DNA from 4 places in the Streptomyces sp. NPDC091280 genome. Region 3 is predicted to be linked to each of the others. Evidence: riboswitches for the same ligand, from Rfam matches in the RefSeq annotation. Region 3 holds a riboswitch; each other region holds the start of a gene.
What was found. Region 3 has a riboswitch for cyclic di-AMP ahead of ACIQPR_RS13360 (M23 family metallopeptidase). Riboswitches for the same ligand answer to the same signal wherever they lie in the genome.

Region 1 (4,341 bases), on a different contig from region 3:
CCTGTACGGGAGTCTCTCTGAAGTGTCTGTCGGTGATGTCGTCGGTTCACTGGTCGGAGGCGTCGGACTTGTCGACGCCGTCCCAGACGTTCGCGTACCAGGGGCGGTCGGCCGCCCCCAGCTCGGCGCGCGACTGCTTGGCCGCGTCCGGGTCGATCACGATGTAGCCCGTCTCACCGGGCAGCACGTAGTGCAGCCGCTGCCGGATCTGCTGCTCCGCGTACGCGTCGTCCTGCCAGCGCGCCTTGAGGTCGCGCAGCTGCTCGACGCGCTGCCGGGCCTGCGCCTGCTGCCGCTCCAGGTCGGAGATCTCGGCGCGCTGGGAGACGTACTGCCTTATCGGGTAGGCGAGCGCCACGATCAGCGAGCAGAGCACCAGGGCGAGGAGGGCCGCCCGGCCGGTGAGCCGGGAGCGGCGGGCCTGCCGTTTGGTCTGGGAGCGGTAGACACGGGCCGCCGTCTGCTCGCCGAGCAGCTTGAGCCTGGTCGCGGTGGAGAACCGGTCCCGGTCCTTCACGGCCATGTCCCGCCTCCCCTTGCCTACGTGTTCATACGTGCGTACGTCCCCGCACACGGTACGGGACCGGGTGCGGGGACGTACGGACGACTGGCTAAGGCTTAGCCCGGTATGGGTCAGCCCTTGATGTTCAGCCCTTGAAGCGGGGGAACGCGCTGCGGCCCGCGTACTCGGCGGCGTCGTCGAGGATCTCCTCGATGCGCAGCAGCTGGTTGTACTTGGCGACGCGGTCCGAGCGGGCCGGGGCGCCGGTCTTGATCTGGCCGCAGTTCACCGCGACGGCGAGGTCGGCGATGGTGACGTCCTCGGTCTCGCCGGAGCGGTGGGACATCATGCACTTGAAGCCGTTGCGCTGGGCCATCTCGACGGCGTCCAGGGTCTCGGTCAGCGAGCCGATCTGGTTCACCTTGACGAGCAGGGCGTTGGCGGTGCCCTCCTCGATGCCGCGGGCGAGGCGCTCGGGGTTGGTGACGAAGAGGTCGTCGCCGACGATCTGGACCTTCTCGCCGATGCGGTCGGTGATGACCTTCCAGCCGGCCCAGTCGTCCTCGTACAGCGGGTCCTCGATGGAGACGAGCGGGTACGCGGAGACCAGCTCCTCGTAGTACTCGGTCATCTCGGCGGCCGAGCGGGACTTGCCCTCGAACTCGTACTTGCCGTCCTTGTAGAACTCGGACGCGGCGACGTCGAGCGCGAGCGCGATCTGCTCGCCGGGGACGTAACCGGCCTGCTTGATGGCCTCGATGATGAGGTCGAGGGCGGCGCGGTTGGACTCCAGGTTCGGGGCGAAGCCGCCCTCGTCGCCGAGGCCGGTGGACAGGCCCTTGGTCTTCAGCACCTTCTTGAGGGTGTGGTAGACCTCGGCGCCCCAGCGCAGCGCCTCGGAGAAGGACTCCGCGCCGATCGGGGCGATCATGAACTCCTGGATGTCCACGTTCGAGTCGGCGTGCGAGCCGCCGTTGAGGATGTTCATCATCGGAACGGGCAGCAGGTGCGCGTTCGGACCGCCGAGGTAGCGGAACAGCGGGAGGTCGCTGGCCTCGGAGGCGGCGTGCGCGACGGCGAGGGAGACGCCGAGGATGGCGTTGGCGCCGAGCGAGCCCTTGTTGTCGGTGGCGTCCAGGTCGAACATGGCCTGGTCGATCAGGCGCTGCTCGGTGGCGTCGTAGCCGACGAGCTCCGGGCCGATCTGCTCGATGACGGCGAGGACGGCCTTCTCGACGCCCTTGCCGCCGTAGCGGTTGGGGTCGCCGTCACGCAGCTCGATGGCTTCGAAGGCGCCCGTGGAGGCGCCGGACGGAACGGCGGCACGACCCGTGCTGCCGTCGTCGAGGCCGACCTCGACCTCGACCGTGGGGTTGCCTCGGGAGTCCAGGATTTCCCGGGCTACGACGACGTCGATGGACGGCACGAGCATCTCCTTCTTGGGATCTGACGCGGCTGCGGCACCACCGCAGCGGCTCTGCGAGACGAGCCTAACCGGCTCGGGGCGATTGGCCATCCGGTCGGCCGTCTGATGGACAGAACCGAGAGTAAATTGTTTCCGAACGGAACAAAGCGCTTCGCCAAAGGGCGCACAAAATCAGCGGGACGGCACAAAAAAGCCCCGCCCCGGTGCGTACGGGGGAACACGCACCGGAGCGGGGAGCCCGTGGGGGACGGGGGTGACCCTCACGAGGTCTCCATGGTGGAGTCCACGGATGTGAGGGCGCTGTGGTTCAGCTGAGAGCTACTTAAGGTGCAGCTGCTGACCCGGGTAGATGAAGTCGGCGTCGTCGATGATGCTCTTGTTCAGCTTGAACAGCTGCTGCCAGCCGCCCTTGACCTTGTGCTTCTCGGCGATGGAGCTGAGGGTGTCGCCCTTGACGACCTTGTACTCGCCGTCACCCTTCTTGACCTTCTTGCCGGTCGGGGTGGTGACGGTCTTCTTGACCGCGGGGCGCTCGGCGGAGCGGGAGGCGGTGGTGTCCGTGGTGGAGCGCTCGGTGGTGCTCTTCGAGGAGCTGGAGCCGCTCGACGAGCTGGAGCTGGAACCGGAGTACGCGGCGCTCGACAGGCCGGTGCCGCAGACGGGCCAGGCGCCCTTGCCCTGGGAGGCGAGGACCTTCTCGGCCACGGCTATCTGCTGCGACTTGGAGGCCTGGTTCGCGGTGGCGGCGTAGGCGGTGCCGCCGTACGCGGCCCACGTCGAGGCGGAGAACTGGAGACCGCCGTAGTAGCCGTTGCCGGTGTTGATGGACCAGTTGCCGCCGGACTCGCACTGGGCGACCGCGTCCCACTCGGAGGCGGTGGCGGCGGAGGCGCTGCCGGTCGCCATGAGCGGGGCGGCGATGGCGACACCGGTCACGCCGGCGAGCGTGGCGACACGAGTGGCCTTGGACGGACGGCGGTGCTTGCCCTTGCTGGAAAACAGCATGGAAGATCCCAATCCCCTCACCGACGCCTGCGAGGTGAGCTGTCGGGTTCGGGCCGTGTGAGTTGCCCGGCCGCGCACCTCCCGGTGCGCGACTTCACCCCAAGCCGGTTCCGGACGTCTCTCGACTCCCGGGCCCGGCACTTACCTTGGGTCCCCCGCTCCTGCCTACGGCGCTTGACGCGACGACTGTTCCCGGAGGCCGCTGGCAGGACTCGGCGTGTGCGGCAGCCGGGGCTCGTGGTGACGAGCGGCCTTGACCGTAGACAGGGAATCGGCGGAATTTCAAAGACGATCAGGGCTTCTGAGACTCATCCCACACTTTCACCAAACCGGACATTCGGCTCGAAGTGTGACGTGAACTCCCGCTGTTTTGCTGCTACTTTCCGCCCGTTTCGGCACTGACGTCCAGGGTCTGACCGGCGACGATCGCGCCCGGATCGGCGCCTATCACCTTTTTGTTCTCGGCGTACAGCGCGCGCCATCCGCCGTCGTAGCCAAGGGAGTCGGCGATGGAGGCGAGGGAGTCGCCGGCGCGGACGGTGTACGTCTTGGGCGTCGCGCTCTCGTCGACGCTCTCGTCGGCACTCGCGCCGCGGTGCTTGCCGGTGCTCTGCTGCTCGACGCCCGCGTCCGCCGAGTCGCCGAGCGCGCCGGTGTCGACGAGGCTCGACTTGCCCACCGCCTGGCCCGAGTTGCCCGATTCGTCGAATTTCGGCGATGCGGTGGCGGAGCTGTCATCCGTCGAAGAGGGGGTGGACTTGTCGGACTTGGCGGGGTTGTCCGTCGCGGAGGGGGTCGGGCTCTGCGTGTCACCGGTGGAGGAATCGGACGAATCGGAGGGAGTCGACTGCGTGTTGCTGGAGTCGGACAGCCCGAACGATCCGGAAGCGCCGGCGGAGTCGTCGGAGTCCGTCGAGCCCGAGGAGTCCGTCGCGCTGCTGGAGGGCGAGTCGCTCGCGAGGCCGGTGTCGACGTCGGTCGAACCCGAGGTCGTGGTGAGACCGGCGACCAGCGCGCAGGTGACCCACTCGGAGGTGCCCTTGGCGTCGAGGATCTTCTCGGCCACGGCTATCTGCTGGGAACGGCTGGCGAGGTCGGCGGTCGGCGCGTAGTCCTGCCCGCCGTACTTGTCCCAGTCGTCCTGGGTCACCTGCAACCCGCCGAAGTGGCCGTTGCCGCTGTTCTCGCTCCAGGAGCCGCCGGTCTCGCACTCGGCCACCTTGTCCCAGGTGGTGCCGTCGGCGGCGTTCGCGGCGGCGGCACCGAGAAGCGGGATGGCGATGGCGGAGCCGGTCACACCGGCCGCGACGAGGATCGCCGGAGCCTGGCGGGGGCGACGGTGACGACCGTTCCCGGAGAGCATGCGGAGGCCTTTCGCGTGACGGCGGGGGAACCGCGCGACGGGTGC
Region 2 (4,341 bases), on a different contig from region 3:
CAGTTCCACAGCGGGTAGGTCACGGTGTGCTGGAACTTGTCCGGCCGCGCCCCGGGGTACGTGAGGGTGATCTCGCCGTACTGCCGCAGCCCCGGATGCCGCTTCCAGGTCTGCGCGGAGTCCAGCCGCACGGTCACCGGGAAGGAGTGGAACCTGCCTGCCGCGCAATAGGGTTTGCAGTCGTTCACCACGTTCACGCCCGTGGCCGTCGCGGAGTCGGCGTTCCAGTCCGTCCAACGCAGCTGTGTCAGACGGCTGTTGCCGTCGCCGCAGGCCAGCATGAAGTCGGTGGGACGCACCTCGGGATGCCACAGGCAGTCGACCAGCACGGTGTCCCGGAACTGCCGGTGGGCGGTCACCGGCGCCGTGTCCTGGGCCGCCGACGAGGTGCCGACGGCCGGCCCGAGCAGGGCGGCGGCACAGAGCGTGACGACTCCGACCATGGTGTGCTTGTACATGTCCGCTCCCGGCCGCCCGATCGTCCTCGTCGCCCCGCACCCGCACCGGCGGTGGCCCGCCTGCCGGGGCGCGGTCGTCGTGTCCCTCTCGACGCTACGACCGTGCTCCAGGATGCACCACTCGTACGGGCCGCCGGCACGGTTGGCCGGGAGTGATCCGAGGTGTGCGGTCGGGGCCGGGAAATGCCCGGCCCCGACCGGATCACGCGGGGCGTACGGCGCCCCGGATGGCGGCGGAACCGGCGTAGAAGATCGACTCCTCGCGGATCGGAGTGCCGGGGCTCGGCGCGTGGATCATCAGTCCGTTGCCGGTGTAGAGGCCGACGTGGTCGACGCTGTCGTAGAAGAAGATCAGGTCGCCGGCGCGGATGTCCGTGAGCGGGACGAGGGCGCCCGAGCCCGACTGTTCCTGGGCGGTGCGCGGGAGCAGGACGCCCGCGGCCTTCCAGGCGGCCTGGGTGAGGCTGGAGCAGTCGTACGCGTCCGGTCCCGCCGCGCCCCACAGGCAGGGCCTGCCGATCTGTGCGCGCGCGAAGGCGAGGGCGGTGGCGGTCTTGCTCTGGGTGCCGGCGTCCGGTGCGGTGGGGGCGGGAGCGGGGATCACCGCGACGGGCGCCGGGGCCTGGACCGGAGGGAGCGTGACTTCCGGCGCCGGGGGCGCGAGCGTGGGGGCGACGGACGGTGCCGCGGCGAACGAGACCTCGGGGGCGGGGGCGGTCGGCTGCCACTGCTGCTCCGGCGGGCGCCAGGACGGCTCCGGCGCGGGCTGCCAGGCGGGCTGGGGCGAGGGCTGCTGCGGGATCAGCGGTATCTGCCCGGTGGACCAGACCGGTTGCTCGGCCACGACCGGCATCTGCCCCGTCGACCAGAGCTGTTGCTCGGTCACCGCAGGGAACTGACCGGTGGACCAAGTCTGTTGCTCCGCCACCACCGGCATCTGGCCGGTCGCCCAAGGCTGTTGCTCGGTCACCACGGGCATCTGGCCTGTCGACCAGGGCTGTTGCTGGGTCACCACGGGCATCTGCCCCGTGGACAACGCGGCCTCCGGGGTGGACCAGGCCGTCTCCGGGGGCGGCCAGGTGGCGCCCGTCGGCGTGGCCTCGGTGCGCGGCGAGCCGATCGACGGGAGCAGATCCAGGCTCGCGGTGAGCGGGTCGAACGCCGCCGCGGGGGCGGTCGCGAACTGCTGTGGTGCCATGACGCGCGAGGCCGGCATCTCGACGGCCGGAGCGGGCGGTACCGGCGGCAGGTCGAGGACGGTCGCCGTCGGCGTCTGCGCCATCTGGGCCTGAGCCATCTGTGCCATCTGGGCGAGCTGCGACATCTGCGGCGGCTGCGGTGCTTGCGCCTGCGGCACCTGCGTCTGCGTCATCTGTGCCAGCTGCGGCATCTGTGCCGTCATGGGCGACTGCTGAGCCTGCGGTGCGGCGGGCGGCAGCGCGGCGATGGGTGCCGGGGCCGACTCCGGTGCGGAGGGCGTGAGTTGAGGTGCGGTGGTGGTGCCCATGGTCAGCTCGGCCATGGCGCGGCCGGACTGCGCTTCGAGCGCACGGCCGGCGCCCTCGGGCTCAGGACGCCGTTCGGGCCGCTCGGAGCGTTCGGGGCGGGACTCGGCCGGGCGGGCCTGCGCCCTGCCGGGCGGCAGGGCCGCCGGTACGGTCGGGCCCAGCTGGGTGCGGGCGCGGTCGAACAGCTGCCGGGTGACGGCTTCGACGGCGGGGTCGGAAGGACGTGACGCGCTGGGGCGGGATTCGACGCGCTTGCGCGGTTTCCCCGACATCGCACGCGTGGCGTTGTAGGTCCCGGTGGCCGTCTCGGCCCTGTCGTAAAGGGAGTTGATCCGCCGCTGGACTTCGTCACGGCTGGGTCGGTCTTCCACGGTGGGGCCACTGCCTCCGGTGCGCGTACCTCGTTCTGCCGGCATGGCAGACGTGCTCCTTCCGTATCGCGCCTACCGGGTTAGCTGTCGGGTTCGGGCGGCGATCACGGAAGGTTTGCCCTACGACCCTTGCCCACAGGGGCAGTTGGGTCGATTCACCCCAAGTCGGTTGGGTCCCCGGCTCCGGTTGCCGCGAGCGGCGCGCCGGACTCAACGCAAGCCGCGCGGCCCGGCGCTGATCGCCGGAGTAGGTCGTACGGCCTGAGCGTCAACTTAGCCAACGTGTGTGCCTCGTGTGAAGGTTGAAGCGCGATATGTCCGATACGTTTTTGTGACCTTTACCTCGCCCTGGTGCACCGAAGGGCCGGGTGGCCGCCGGGTCGGGTGATCCATAAGAGGTCGCTATGAATTTCTGGGACGGTTGAACACACCGGGTTCCGGCTCCGTATTGGGTCGGGGGATTTCCATGCCGGGACGAGCCGGGCCGACCGATACGCGTAGGAGCAACTTCCTTGGCACGCAACACGCGCAGACGCCCCACGGGCGCACGACGCGCGACGATGGCAGCAGTCGCCCTGATGCTGGGCGGCGGAGGACTGGTGGCGGCGAACGTCTACGCGTCGGCGTCCGAAGGCGGTTGGGGCGGTGACTCCGCCCAGCAAGGGTCTCCGGACGCGGCGTCGCGCGGCGCGACGATCGACTGCCCGGACATCGGCACCCAGTTGACGACGGTGCCCGCCGGGGCGAAGACCGACGTCGACAAGGAACTCGCGCTTCTGGACCAGCAGATAACCGAGGCCTACCAGAAACTCCAGGACTCCAGGGACGCCATCCGGCAGGACGCGTCCTTCGCCGACAACGCGATCATGAATCCGCTGAAGGAGAAGCGGGCCGCGACCATCGGGCGGATCGACGACGCCATCGGGCGCGTCGGGGACCGGCCGCAGGGACTCGACGCGCTCGCCGCGTGCACCCTGATCGCACCCAAGAACGACACCGGCGACCAGGGTGACCAGGGTGGCGACGGCGGCGATCAGAGCGCCGGTTCCAGCGCGAGTGCCAGTGCCGGCGGCCAGGGCGGTCAGGGCCAGCAGGGCAACGGGCAGTCCACCAACGGGCCCGTCGCCTCGGACTACGCGGACATCACCTCCGTACAGCCGAACGTGAACGCTCCGCAGGAGCAGGCCAACGCCTCGCGCGGTACGTTCGTCACCGCCTGCGGGGTGAACGCCAACGGCCTGTTCAACTCGGACAACGTGATCGTCGCGCCCGGTGTCTCCAACGGCGCGCACCACTTCCACGACTACATCGGCAACCAGTCCAACAACGCCTTCGCGAGCGACCAGGATCTGGCGAACGCCGACACGAGCTGTGAGAACCCGGGCGACAAGTCCACTTACTACTGGCCCGTGTTGCGCCTCCAGAACGGCAAGCAGGAGAGCGACGCCGACAAGCCCGGCGGCGGCACCGAGGGCAACTCCGGTGAGATCGTCACGGCCAAGCAGGTCACGCTGACCTTCGAGGGCAACCCGCAGAGCAAGGTCGTCGCGATGCCGCGCCTGCTACGCATCATCACCGGCGACGCGAAGGCCTTCGTCAACGGCCCGGCCAACGCCAACGCCTCCTGGAGCTGCACCGGGTTCGAGGACCGGCAGCTCAAGGACAAGTACCCGCTGTGCCCGGCGGGCAGCGACGTGGTGCGCACCTTCAAGTTCCAGAGCTGCTGGGACGGCCGCAACATCGACAGCGCCAACCACCGCACCCACGTGGCCTTCGAGGCCGCGGACGGCGCCTGCCCGGCCGGCTTCGAGGCCATTCCGCAGCTGGTGCAGCGGATCGTCTACGCCGTCGACGCGCCGAGCCTCCAGGACGGCGGCAAGACGACCCCGCTGTTCGCGGTGGACTCCTTCCCCGAGCAGCAGCACAAGCCCGTCACCGACCACGGCGACTTCATCAACGTCTTCGACGAGGGCCTGATGAACGACATGGTCACCTGCATCAACA
Region 3 (4,341 bases):
ATGAGGGCAGTGGCGGTGCTGGGCGCGTCCGTGGCCGTAGGGCTTCTCGCCTCGTGCGGGGCGGCGGACACCGGTACGCGGACCATGGCACGGGCGCTGCCCGCCGGTGCGGCGTTCACGCATCCCGGAGTGCTGGTCAGCAAGGCGCAGCTGGACGCCGTACGCAAGAACGTGGCGGCCGGGAAGCAGCCCTGGCTGAAGGCGTACTTCGGGATGCGGGACAGCAAGTACGGGTCGTACAAGTACACGGCGAAGCCCTACGCCGACGTCGACTGCCCCTGGAACGGCAAGGCCGCGCACGGGTGCGTCGAGGAGCGCGAGGACGCCATCGCCGCGTACACGCAGGCCCTGCTGTTCAGCATCACCGGGAAGCAGCACCACGCGCTCAAGGCGCGGGAGATCATGGACGACTGGTCGGCGAAGATGAAGGAGCACACCTCCGAGGACGCCGGACTCCAGACCGCGTGGGCCGGGTCGACCTGGGCGCGGGCGGCGGAGATCGTGCGGTACGCGCCGGGCGCCGGATGGCCCGCCGACCGGGTGCGGCGGTTCGCGACCATGCTGCGCACCGCCTACCAGCCCGAGGTGACGAAGGACCTGCCGGACTACAACGGCAACTGGGACCTCGCGATGACGGACGCGGCGATCGGCATCGCCGTCTTCCTCGACGACCACAAGGCCTTCGACGCGGCCGTCGCCCGCTTCCGCGACCGCGTGCCCGCCTACTTCTACCTGGAGAAGGACGGCAAGGTGCCGCTCACCCCGGCCCGCTCCACCGTCACCACCCCGCAGAAGCTCACGACGTACTGGTTCAAGCAGACCACCTTCAAGGACGGCATCGCCCAGGAGACCTGCCGCAACTTCAAGCACGTCGGGTACTCGCTGGCCGCCACCGGGCACATCGCCGAGACCGCCTGGCACCAGGGCGTCGACCTCTACAAGGACGTCAAGGACCGGCTCGCCGCCGCCCTCGAATTCCACGCCCGCTACCAGCTGGGCGAGGCCGCCCCCGCCTGGCTGTGCGGCGGGAAGGTCGACCGGAACATGGGGACCGACCTGGAGGTCCCGCTCAACCACCTGGAGGACCGGCTCGGCATGAAGGTGCCCGCCGCGCACCGGCTCGCCGCGAGCACCCGCCCGGCCGGCAGCGACGACCTCTTCGTCTCCTGGGAGACCCTCACGCACGCCGGTAACCCCGCCGACTGAAACGTGTGTGACATCGGGCCCCGTGGATGGCGTATAGTTGGAGACACAACGGCGCGGGGTGGAGCAGCTCGGTAGCTCGCTGGGCTCATAACCCAGAGGTCGCAGGTTCAAATCCTGTCCCCGCTACTCAAGGCCTAGGGCCGGAGTCCAGAAATGGATTCCGGCCCTAGGTGTTTCTCCCGCCACGGTCGGCCCACCCCGCTCGCCACCCTCCCCCCGCCACGAAAGACTGGACGCGTGGAGGACGGTCGGTATGTGCGCAGCGATCCCGTGCCCGACCGGGGCCTCGCCTTCGTCCGCCGGCTGCCCGCGCTGCTGCTCGTCGTCGGGGCGTTCTACGACTACTTCACCCCGCAGGACTTCACCGCGGCCCCCTTCTTCACCGCCGCCCCGCTGATCGCCGCCCCGCTCTACTCGCGGCGCGGCACCGTCCTCACCGGGCTGGCCTCCGTCGCCGTCGTCCTGGTGATCCACCTCAGGCTCGGCATCCTCCTCCACATCGACGCGCTCACCGAGTCGGCCACCGTGGCCACGGTCGCCGCGCTCGCCGTCCTCATCAACGTCCTGGTCCGCCGCAGCAGCGAACAGCTCGCCTCCGTGCGCGAGATCGCCGAGGCCGCCCAGCGCGCCGTACTGCCCGAACCGGCCGAGCGGATCGGCGGGTTCGAGATCGCCGCCCGCTACGAGGCGGCCCAGGAGGGCGCGTTCATCGGCGGCGACCTGTACGCGGTCCAGGACACCCCGCACGGCGTACGCCTGGTCGTCGGCGACGTGCGCGGCAAGGGCATGGGCGCGGTCGCCGCCGTGGCCGTGGTGATCGGGGCGTTCCGGGAGGCGGCCGAGCAGGAGGCCACCCTGGAGGCGGTCGCGCAGCGGCTGGAGCGGGCGCTGGCGCGCGAGGGCACCCGGCGCGACGGGCTCGACGCGGTCGAGGGCTTCACCACGGCCGTCCTCGCCGAACTCCCGCACGGCGACGGTGTCGTACGGATCGTCGACCGCGGCCATCCGCCGCCGCTGCTCCTGCGCGCGGACGGCAGCGTGGACGCCCTGCTCGTCAAGGAGCCCGCACTGCCCCTGGGAATGGGCGAGTTGGGCTACTGGCCCGACCGGGCCGAGGAGTTCGCGTTCCCCGGCGGCGCCACCCTGCTCCTGTACACCGACGGGCTGACCGAGGCCCGCGACGGCCACGGTGTGTTCTACGACCCGGGGGAGCGGCTGGCCGGGCGGACCTTCCGCAGTCCGGTGGCACTGCTCGGAATCCTCGCCAAAGAGGTGCGCCGTTATGCCGGGGGCGGGATGGCGGACGACATGGCGATGATCGCCGTACGTCGGCCGTGACCGGTCAACTCACCCGTTTTTCGCCGGTGGTGGGCCCTTTCGTCCAGCAAGGAAAGGTTAATGATCAAGCGAACGGGCTTGGAAACGGACGCCCGTGTCTATTAACGTTCGATAACGCAGCACGGTCGTCCCAGCCGTCACAAGAGACAGCTCCGTGCGCACGCGCCGAATCCCGCGAGGGAACCGGGGAACCACCACTTGGGGTGAATCGCACGTCGACAGTCGTGGGAACACGACCGGTTTACGCGCGTAGGAGACCTTCCTGCTCCGAACCCGTCAGCTAACCCGGTAGGCGAGAAGGAAGGAAAGGAGCACGCCCACGTGGCGTCCAACCAGGCTGCCCCAGAAGCCCCGTTCGTCTACGGCGGTCACCGTCCCGACGAGGGCCCCTGGGAGGAGTGGAATCCCAGCGCGGAGACCGTTCTTCCCAACCGCGGCAAGCACCGTGTCGCCAAGCAGCGTGGTGGCGGGGGATTCGCCCGCAGCTCCACCGTCCTGGGCGTCGGTGTCATAGCCGCCGTGAGCGCCGGCGGGATGGCCAGCGCCAACACCGGCAAGCCGCCCGTCTCGATCTCCCTGCCCGACCTGCCCTCCGTGGGTCATCTGCTGGACGACTCCGCGAGCACCCCCAAGGGTTCCGCGACCGCGCTCAGCAGCGTCGGCGTCACCGCCAACGAGACCGCCAAGGGCACCTCGGACGCGGGTGAACTGCTGCGCAACCGGATCATGGAGCAGGCCGAGTACCAGCAGCTCCAGGTCGACGGCCGGTCCCAGGCCGCCGCCGAGGCCGCCGTCGCCAAGCAGCTCGACGCCGCCGCCGCGAAGGCCGAGCAGGACGCCGCGAAGAAGGCCGCCGACGCGAAGAAGGCCGCCGAGGCCGCCGCCAAGAAGAAGGCCGAGAGCGCGAAACTCGCCGCGCTCGCCAAGCAGTACACGCTGCCGGTCGCCTCGTACACGATCACCGGCACCTTCGGCCAGGCCGGCTCCATGTGGTCCTCCGGCTACCACACCGGACTCGACTTCGCCGCCCCCACCGGCACCCTGATCAAGGCCATCCACAGCGGCACGATCACCGAGGCGGGCTGGGCCGGCTCCTACGGCTACCGCACGATCCTCACCCTCGACGACGGCACCGAGCTGTGGTTCTGCCACCAGTCCTCGATCAACGTCAGCGTCGGCCAGAAGGTCGCCACCGGAGACGTCATCGGCCGCGTGGGCGCGACCGGCAACGTGACCGGGCCGCACCTCCACCTGGAGGTCCACATCAACGGCGCGGCCACCGCGAGCGACCCGGCGCCCTGGCTGCGCAGCAAGGGCCTCAACCCCTGACCCACCTGATGGAATATCCGGTTCCGGTCCGGCGGTTGACGTGGAGCATGACTTCTCTTCGCAAGCTGGGCCGGTCCGACCTGGAGATCTTCCCGCTGAACCTCGGCGGCAACGTGTTCGGGTGGACCGCCGACGAGGCCACCTCCTTCGCGGTGCTCGACGCCTACGCCGCCGCGGGCGGCAACTTCGTCGACACCGCCGACTCCTACTCCGCGTTCGCCCCGGGCAACCAGGGCGGCGAGTCCGAGACCGTCATCGGCAAGTGGGTCAAGGCCCGCGGCAACCGCTCCGACGTCGTCATCGCCACCAAGGTCAGCCAGCACCCCGACTTCCCCGGCCTGTCCGCCGCCAACATCAAGGCCGCCGCCGACGCCTCCCTGCGCCGCCTGGACACCGACCACATCGACCTCTACTACACCCACTTCGACCAGGTCGAGGTGCCGGTCGAGGAGATCGTCGGCGCCCTGG
Region 4 (4,341 bases), on a different contig from region 3:
AGCCCCATCATAACGTCATGTACGTCCTGTACATTTCTTACAGATGCCGAAGGAGGGGTACCCATGACCCGACCGTTCGCCCGCCACGTCCTGCCCGAATTCACCGAGCGCACCAGTTCCGGGCACCGGACGCTCGACCCGTACTCGAAGCTGCTGGAGGAGCGGATCGTCTTCCTCGGGACACCGATCGACGACATCGCGGCGAACGATGTGATGGCCCAGTTCATGCACCTGGAGTACCTGGCACCGGACCGGGACATCTCGCTGTACATCAACTCGCCCGGTGGCTCCTTCACCGCGATGTCGGCGATCTACGACACGCTGCGGTACGTCACCTGCGACGTGGAGACGGTCTGCCTCGGCCGGGCCGGCACCAGCGCGGCGGTGCTGCTGGCGGCGGGCACCCCGGGCAAGCGGGCGACGCTGCCGGGCGCGCGGATGGAACTGCGTCAGCCCTCGCTGCCCGAGCCGATCCACGGACAGACGAGTGATCTCGCCATCCAGGCCGAGGAGTTGGCGCGCACCCGGTCCCAACTGGAGGCCGTGCTCGCGCTGCACACGGGCCGGACGGCGGAGCAGGTCGGCGCGGACATCGAGCGGGACCTGCTCATGGACGCCCGACAAGCCCTGGAATACGGGCTGGTGGACCGGATCGTGGCGACCCGCAAGACCTCGTTCACCGAGCCGGGCGGGGAGTGAGCCGCGAATGCTGCCGCCGGAGCTGCCGCCGCTGCCCGCGCTGACGCGTGCCGAGGGCGAGTTGATCGACCGTTATCTGGACGTGGCCGACCTGCTGGGCCGGATCAACCCGGCGCACCACGGGGACACCTATCGCGGACTGCGGGCCGCCCAGGCGCTGGTGGCCAAGGCCACCGAGCTGCGGGACGCGCTGGCGCTGATGCACCAGCGGGGCGAGACCGAACTGCACGCGCCCACCCTCGCGCGGGCGCTGCGCGTGCTGGACGGCGAGCGCCGCACGGCCCGCGTCACCATCCCCGCGCCCTCCGACAGTTGACGGACCCGCGGCCGTCCAAAGCGGGGTCGAAACGGGCCGAACGGCGTACCCCCGATCGGTGGAGTCGCCGCTCCGCCCATGCGGCCGTCCGGCCTGCGCACCACGCGTAGGCGGAGGGCGGGGCGAGGTGTTCCGGTGCTGGTCCGAGGGCTGCGCGCCCTCGACACGCCTTCGAACACCGCTGCGTTCACCCGAACGGGTGGGTGGTGAGTAACCCCACAAATCCCCGATTCCGTTGGGCTTTTCGGACATTCATAGGTGAAGATCCCTGTCTGACGACAAGACCCCGCCGCAGCGGCGGGGCGATCCGGGCGGACGCCGAGTCCTGCCGCCGCCCGGATGACAGGTCGACAGGATTGCATCGGCAGGAGTGGAGGACCCAAGCACGACGGGTCGCCGGGACGGTCACGCCATGACCGGGTCGAGCAGCCCTTGGGGTGAAGCCGCGAGTGTGCGGCCGGGCAACTTCGCCAGCCCGAATCCGACAGGTCATCCTTCACAGGCGGCTGACGAAGGGTTGCGCATGACTGCGCTCAATCGTGTCCCGTCGCTGATGGTCCGGGCCGGTACGGCTTCGGCCTTCGCCATCGCCGCCGTGGGCGGTTCCGTCGTGATCCCCGGTGTCGCCTCCGACGCCGCGGCGGCGACACCCGCGACGAAGGCACTCCAGGTCGCGGCGTCCAAGAAGGGCGCCCCGTACAGGTACGGGGCCACCGGACCGGGCCGCTTCGACTGCTCCGGGCTCACGCTGTACTCGTACAAGAAGGCGGGCAAGAAGCTGCCCCGTACGGCGGCCCAGCAGTACAACAAGACCCACCACATCTCGGCCGGGAGCCGCAAGGCCGGGGATCTGGTCTTCTTCCACTCGGGCTCCAGCGTCTACCACGTCGGCATCTACGCCGGCGGCGGGAAGATCTGGCATGCCCCGAAGACCGGGGACGTGGTGCGGTTGCAGAAGATCTGGACCAAGAGCGTCTGGTACGGCCGGGTCAGCTGACCCGCGTCGAAAACTCCCGAGGGGGTGGCGGTCTCCTGACGGACCGCCACCCCCTCGGGTGTACCGGCGCACTCAACACCTCGTGCTACGGCTCCTGTTGGCCCGCCGCGGTGACCGGCCGGGCCGGGACCGTCCAGGGCACTTCGATGGAGACCGTCTTGCCGCCCTCCAGGGTGGGCCTGACCCTGAGCCTGCCGCCGCACTCCGCGGTCAGCCAGCGGATGATGACCATGCCCCGGCCGTTGTCCTGCTGGACGGCGGCCGGCAGGCGTTTCGGGAAGCGGGGATGGCTGTCGGTGACGCCGATGCGCAGCTGTTCGTCCCGCTCCAGCTCGATGTCCACCGTGAAGGTGGGCGACTGTCCGAAGGTGTGCTGCACGGCGTTGGTGGCCAGTTCGGACACGATGAGGCGGATGGTGTCGGCGACCTCCGTGTCCGCCGGCAGTCCCCATTCCACGAGGGTCCCGACCACGTAGGAGCGGGCGGTGGAGACCGAGGCGGGATCGCTCGGCAGAGTGACGGATGCTTCCAGATGGTCTGCCATGGCGCGGTCGTCCCTTTCCCGCGGGACCGGTGTCCGACACGGAGCGGATGGTTCGAGTACGGTCCCGGACTGGTGCTTCTTCGCCAGACTGCCATTACCGCGTCGCCAACGGTGCCGATCCACCAAGATATGCATATATCTGTCGCTCAAAGCGGTGAACTCTGCGAACCCAGACTCTATTTGGGCGGCTCGGAAGGAGTAAGGAGAAACCCATGCAGTACGGTCCCGCGGTGCGCCGCCGGAAACTGGGCGCCGAACTCCGCGCGCTGCGTGCGGACGCGGGGCTCACCAGCGGTGAGGCGGCCCGGCTGGTCGGCTGGCACCAGTCGAAGGTGAGCCGCATCGAGACCGGCGCGAGTGGCGTGAAACCGCCGGACGTCCGCTTACTCCTGGACGCCTACCAGGTCGGCGACACGCACCTGCGGGACATGCTGCTCGTACTGGCGGGCTCCGAGGACGGGGGCGGTCGGCACCACTGGTGGCACGCCTACCGCGGGGTGCTGCCGCCCGCCTACCGGGACTTCATCAGCCTGGAGTCACAGGCCAGCACGATCCGCACCCTGGAGACCTCGGTGGTCCCCGGACTGCTCCAGACCCCCGAGTACGCGCGGGCGGTGACCCGGGCCGCCGTGGGCGGCCTCGACGACGAGGGGCCGGAGCGGCTCGACGCGCTGGTGCAGGTGCGGCTGGCCCGGCAGGACATCCTGCGGGCGGATCCGCCGCTGGAGCTGAGCGTGGTCCTCGACGAGGCGGTGGTACGCCGGGAGGTCGGCGGGCCGGGTGTGATGGCACGCCAGCTGACACGGCTCGCGGAGGCGGCCCGGCTGCCCCAAGTCAGGCTTCAGATCTTGCCGTTCGCCGCAGGAGCACACATCGGCATCACCGGGCCTTTCGTTATCTTCTCCTTTCCGAGCACTTCCGATCTGGACGTGGTTGTTCTCGACCACTTGACGAGTAGCCTCTACCTCGAACGGAAAGAAGACCTAGAGGCCTACAGCGAGGCCTTCAACACCCTTCAGTTCCACGCCCTTTCGCCCGAGGACTCGTTGGACTACATCGCCGGGATAGGTGACGGCGCGTAAGGAGGCACCATGTCTGCACTGCCTCGGAACGTACCTTCCAGTACCGATCTGTCCGGCGTGCGGTGGCTGCGCAGCAGCTACAGCACGGGAGCCAACAACTGCGTCGAGGCGGCCCGCCCGCACTCAGGCCCCCGCGCGGGGCTGCTCGCCGTACGCGACTCCAAGGACCCGCAGGGACCCGCTCTGCTCTTCTCCCCCGAGAGCTGGACGGGATTCCTCGGCGCCTTCCACTGACCGGTTCCCCCCGTCAGCGACGCACGACCGTGTCACGCCGACTCATGGTCGCGTCTCGCCGATCACACGTACAGCGCGTTCGATCTCGGCCCCGGAGAGGTCCGCTCGGGCGGTCAGCCTGAGCCGTGAGATGCCGTCGGGCACGGAAGGAGGACGGAAGCAGCCCACGGCCAGCCCTGCCGTACGGCAGTCGGCCGCCCATTGCACGGCCGCCTCCGGGGACGGTGCCCGCACCGACACCACCGCGGCGTCCGGACGTACCGCTTCCAGACCCGCGGCGGTGAACCGTGCGTGCAGTTCACTCGCCACGGCGCGCGCCCGGGCGGCCCGCTCGGGCTCGCGCCGCAGCAGGGTGAGCGCCGCCAGCGCCGCCCCCGCGGCGGCCGGCGCCAGGCCGGTGTCGAAGATGAACGTCCGTGCCGCGTTGACCAGATGGTCGATCACCCGGGCCGGACCGAGCACGGCCCCG

Region 1: another riboswitch for cyclic di-AMP. It lies ahead of ACIQPR_RS03915 (transglycosylase family protein); the one in region 3 lies ahead of ACIQPR_RS13360 (M23 family metallopeptidase).
Region 2: another riboswitch for cyclic di-AMP. It lies ahead of ACIQPR_RS22870 (NlpC/P60 family protein); the one in region 3 lies ahead of ACIQPR_RS13360 (M23 family metallopeptidase).
Region 4: another riboswitch for cyclic di-AMP. It lies ahead of ACIQPR_RS38775 (C40 family peptidase); the one in region 3 lies ahead of ACIQPR_RS13360 (M23 family metallopeptidase).

What each region holds. Positions count from the first base shown of each region.
Region 1 covers NZ_JBIVUZ010000001.1:839,799-844,139, forward strand. The annotation lists gene ACIQPR_RS03905 (septum formation initiator family protein) at 47-523, opposite strand; gene eno (phosphopyruvate hydratase) at 648-1,934, opposite strand; gene ACIQPR_RS03915 (transglycosylase family protein) at 2,247-2,933, opposite strand; cyclic di-AMP (ydaO/yuaA leader) riboswitch at 2,943-3,116, opposite strand; gene ACIQPR_RS03920 (transglycosylase family protein) at 3,310-4,296, opposite strand.
Region 2 covers NZ_JBIVUZ010000007.1:374,952-379,292, reverse strand. The annotation lists gene ACIQPR_RS22875 (hypothetical protein) at 1-458, opposite strand, end outside; gene ACIQPR_RS22870 (NlpC/P60 family protein) at 661-2,382, opposite strand; cyclic di-AMP (ydaO/yuaA leader) riboswitch at 2,391-2,549, opposite strand; gene ACIQPR_RS22865 (DUF1996 domain-containing protein) at 2,898-4,341, shown strand, end outside.
Region 3 covers NZ_JBIVUZ010000003.1:716,546-720,886, forward strand. The annotation lists gene ACIQPR_RS13345 (alginate lyase family protein) at 1-1,206, shown strand; tRNA gene ACIQPR_RS13350 (tRNA-Met) at 1,259-1,332, shown strand; gene ACIQPR_RS13355 (PP2C family protein-serine/threonine phosphatase) at 1,360-2,544, shown strand; cyclic di-AMP (ydaO/yuaA leader) riboswitch at 2,698-2,854, shown strand; gene ACIQPR_RS13360 (M23 family metallopeptidase) at 2,866-3,873, shown strand; gene ACIQPR_RS13365 (aldo/keto reductase) at 3,921-4,341, shown strand, end outside.
Region 4 covers NZ_JBIVUZ010000015.1:190,339-194,679, reverse strand. The annotation lists gene ACIQPR_RS38785 (ATP-dependent Clp protease proteolytic subunit) at 64-699, shown strand; gene ACIQPR_RS38780 (hypothetical protein) at 707-1,015, shown strand; cyclic di-AMP (ydaO/yuaA leader) riboswitch at 1,354-1,535, shown strand; gene ACIQPR_RS38775 (C40 family peptidase) at 1,539-2,012, shown strand; gene ACIQPR_RS38770 (ATP-binding protein) at 2,098-2,556, opposite strand; gene ACIQPR_RS38765 (helix-turn-helix domain-containing protein) at 2,769-3,638, shown strand; gene ACIQPR_RS38760 (DUF397 domain-containing protein) at 3,648-3,872, shown strand; gene ACIQPR_RS38755 (8-amino-7-oxononanoate synthase) at 3,915-4,341, opposite strand, start outside.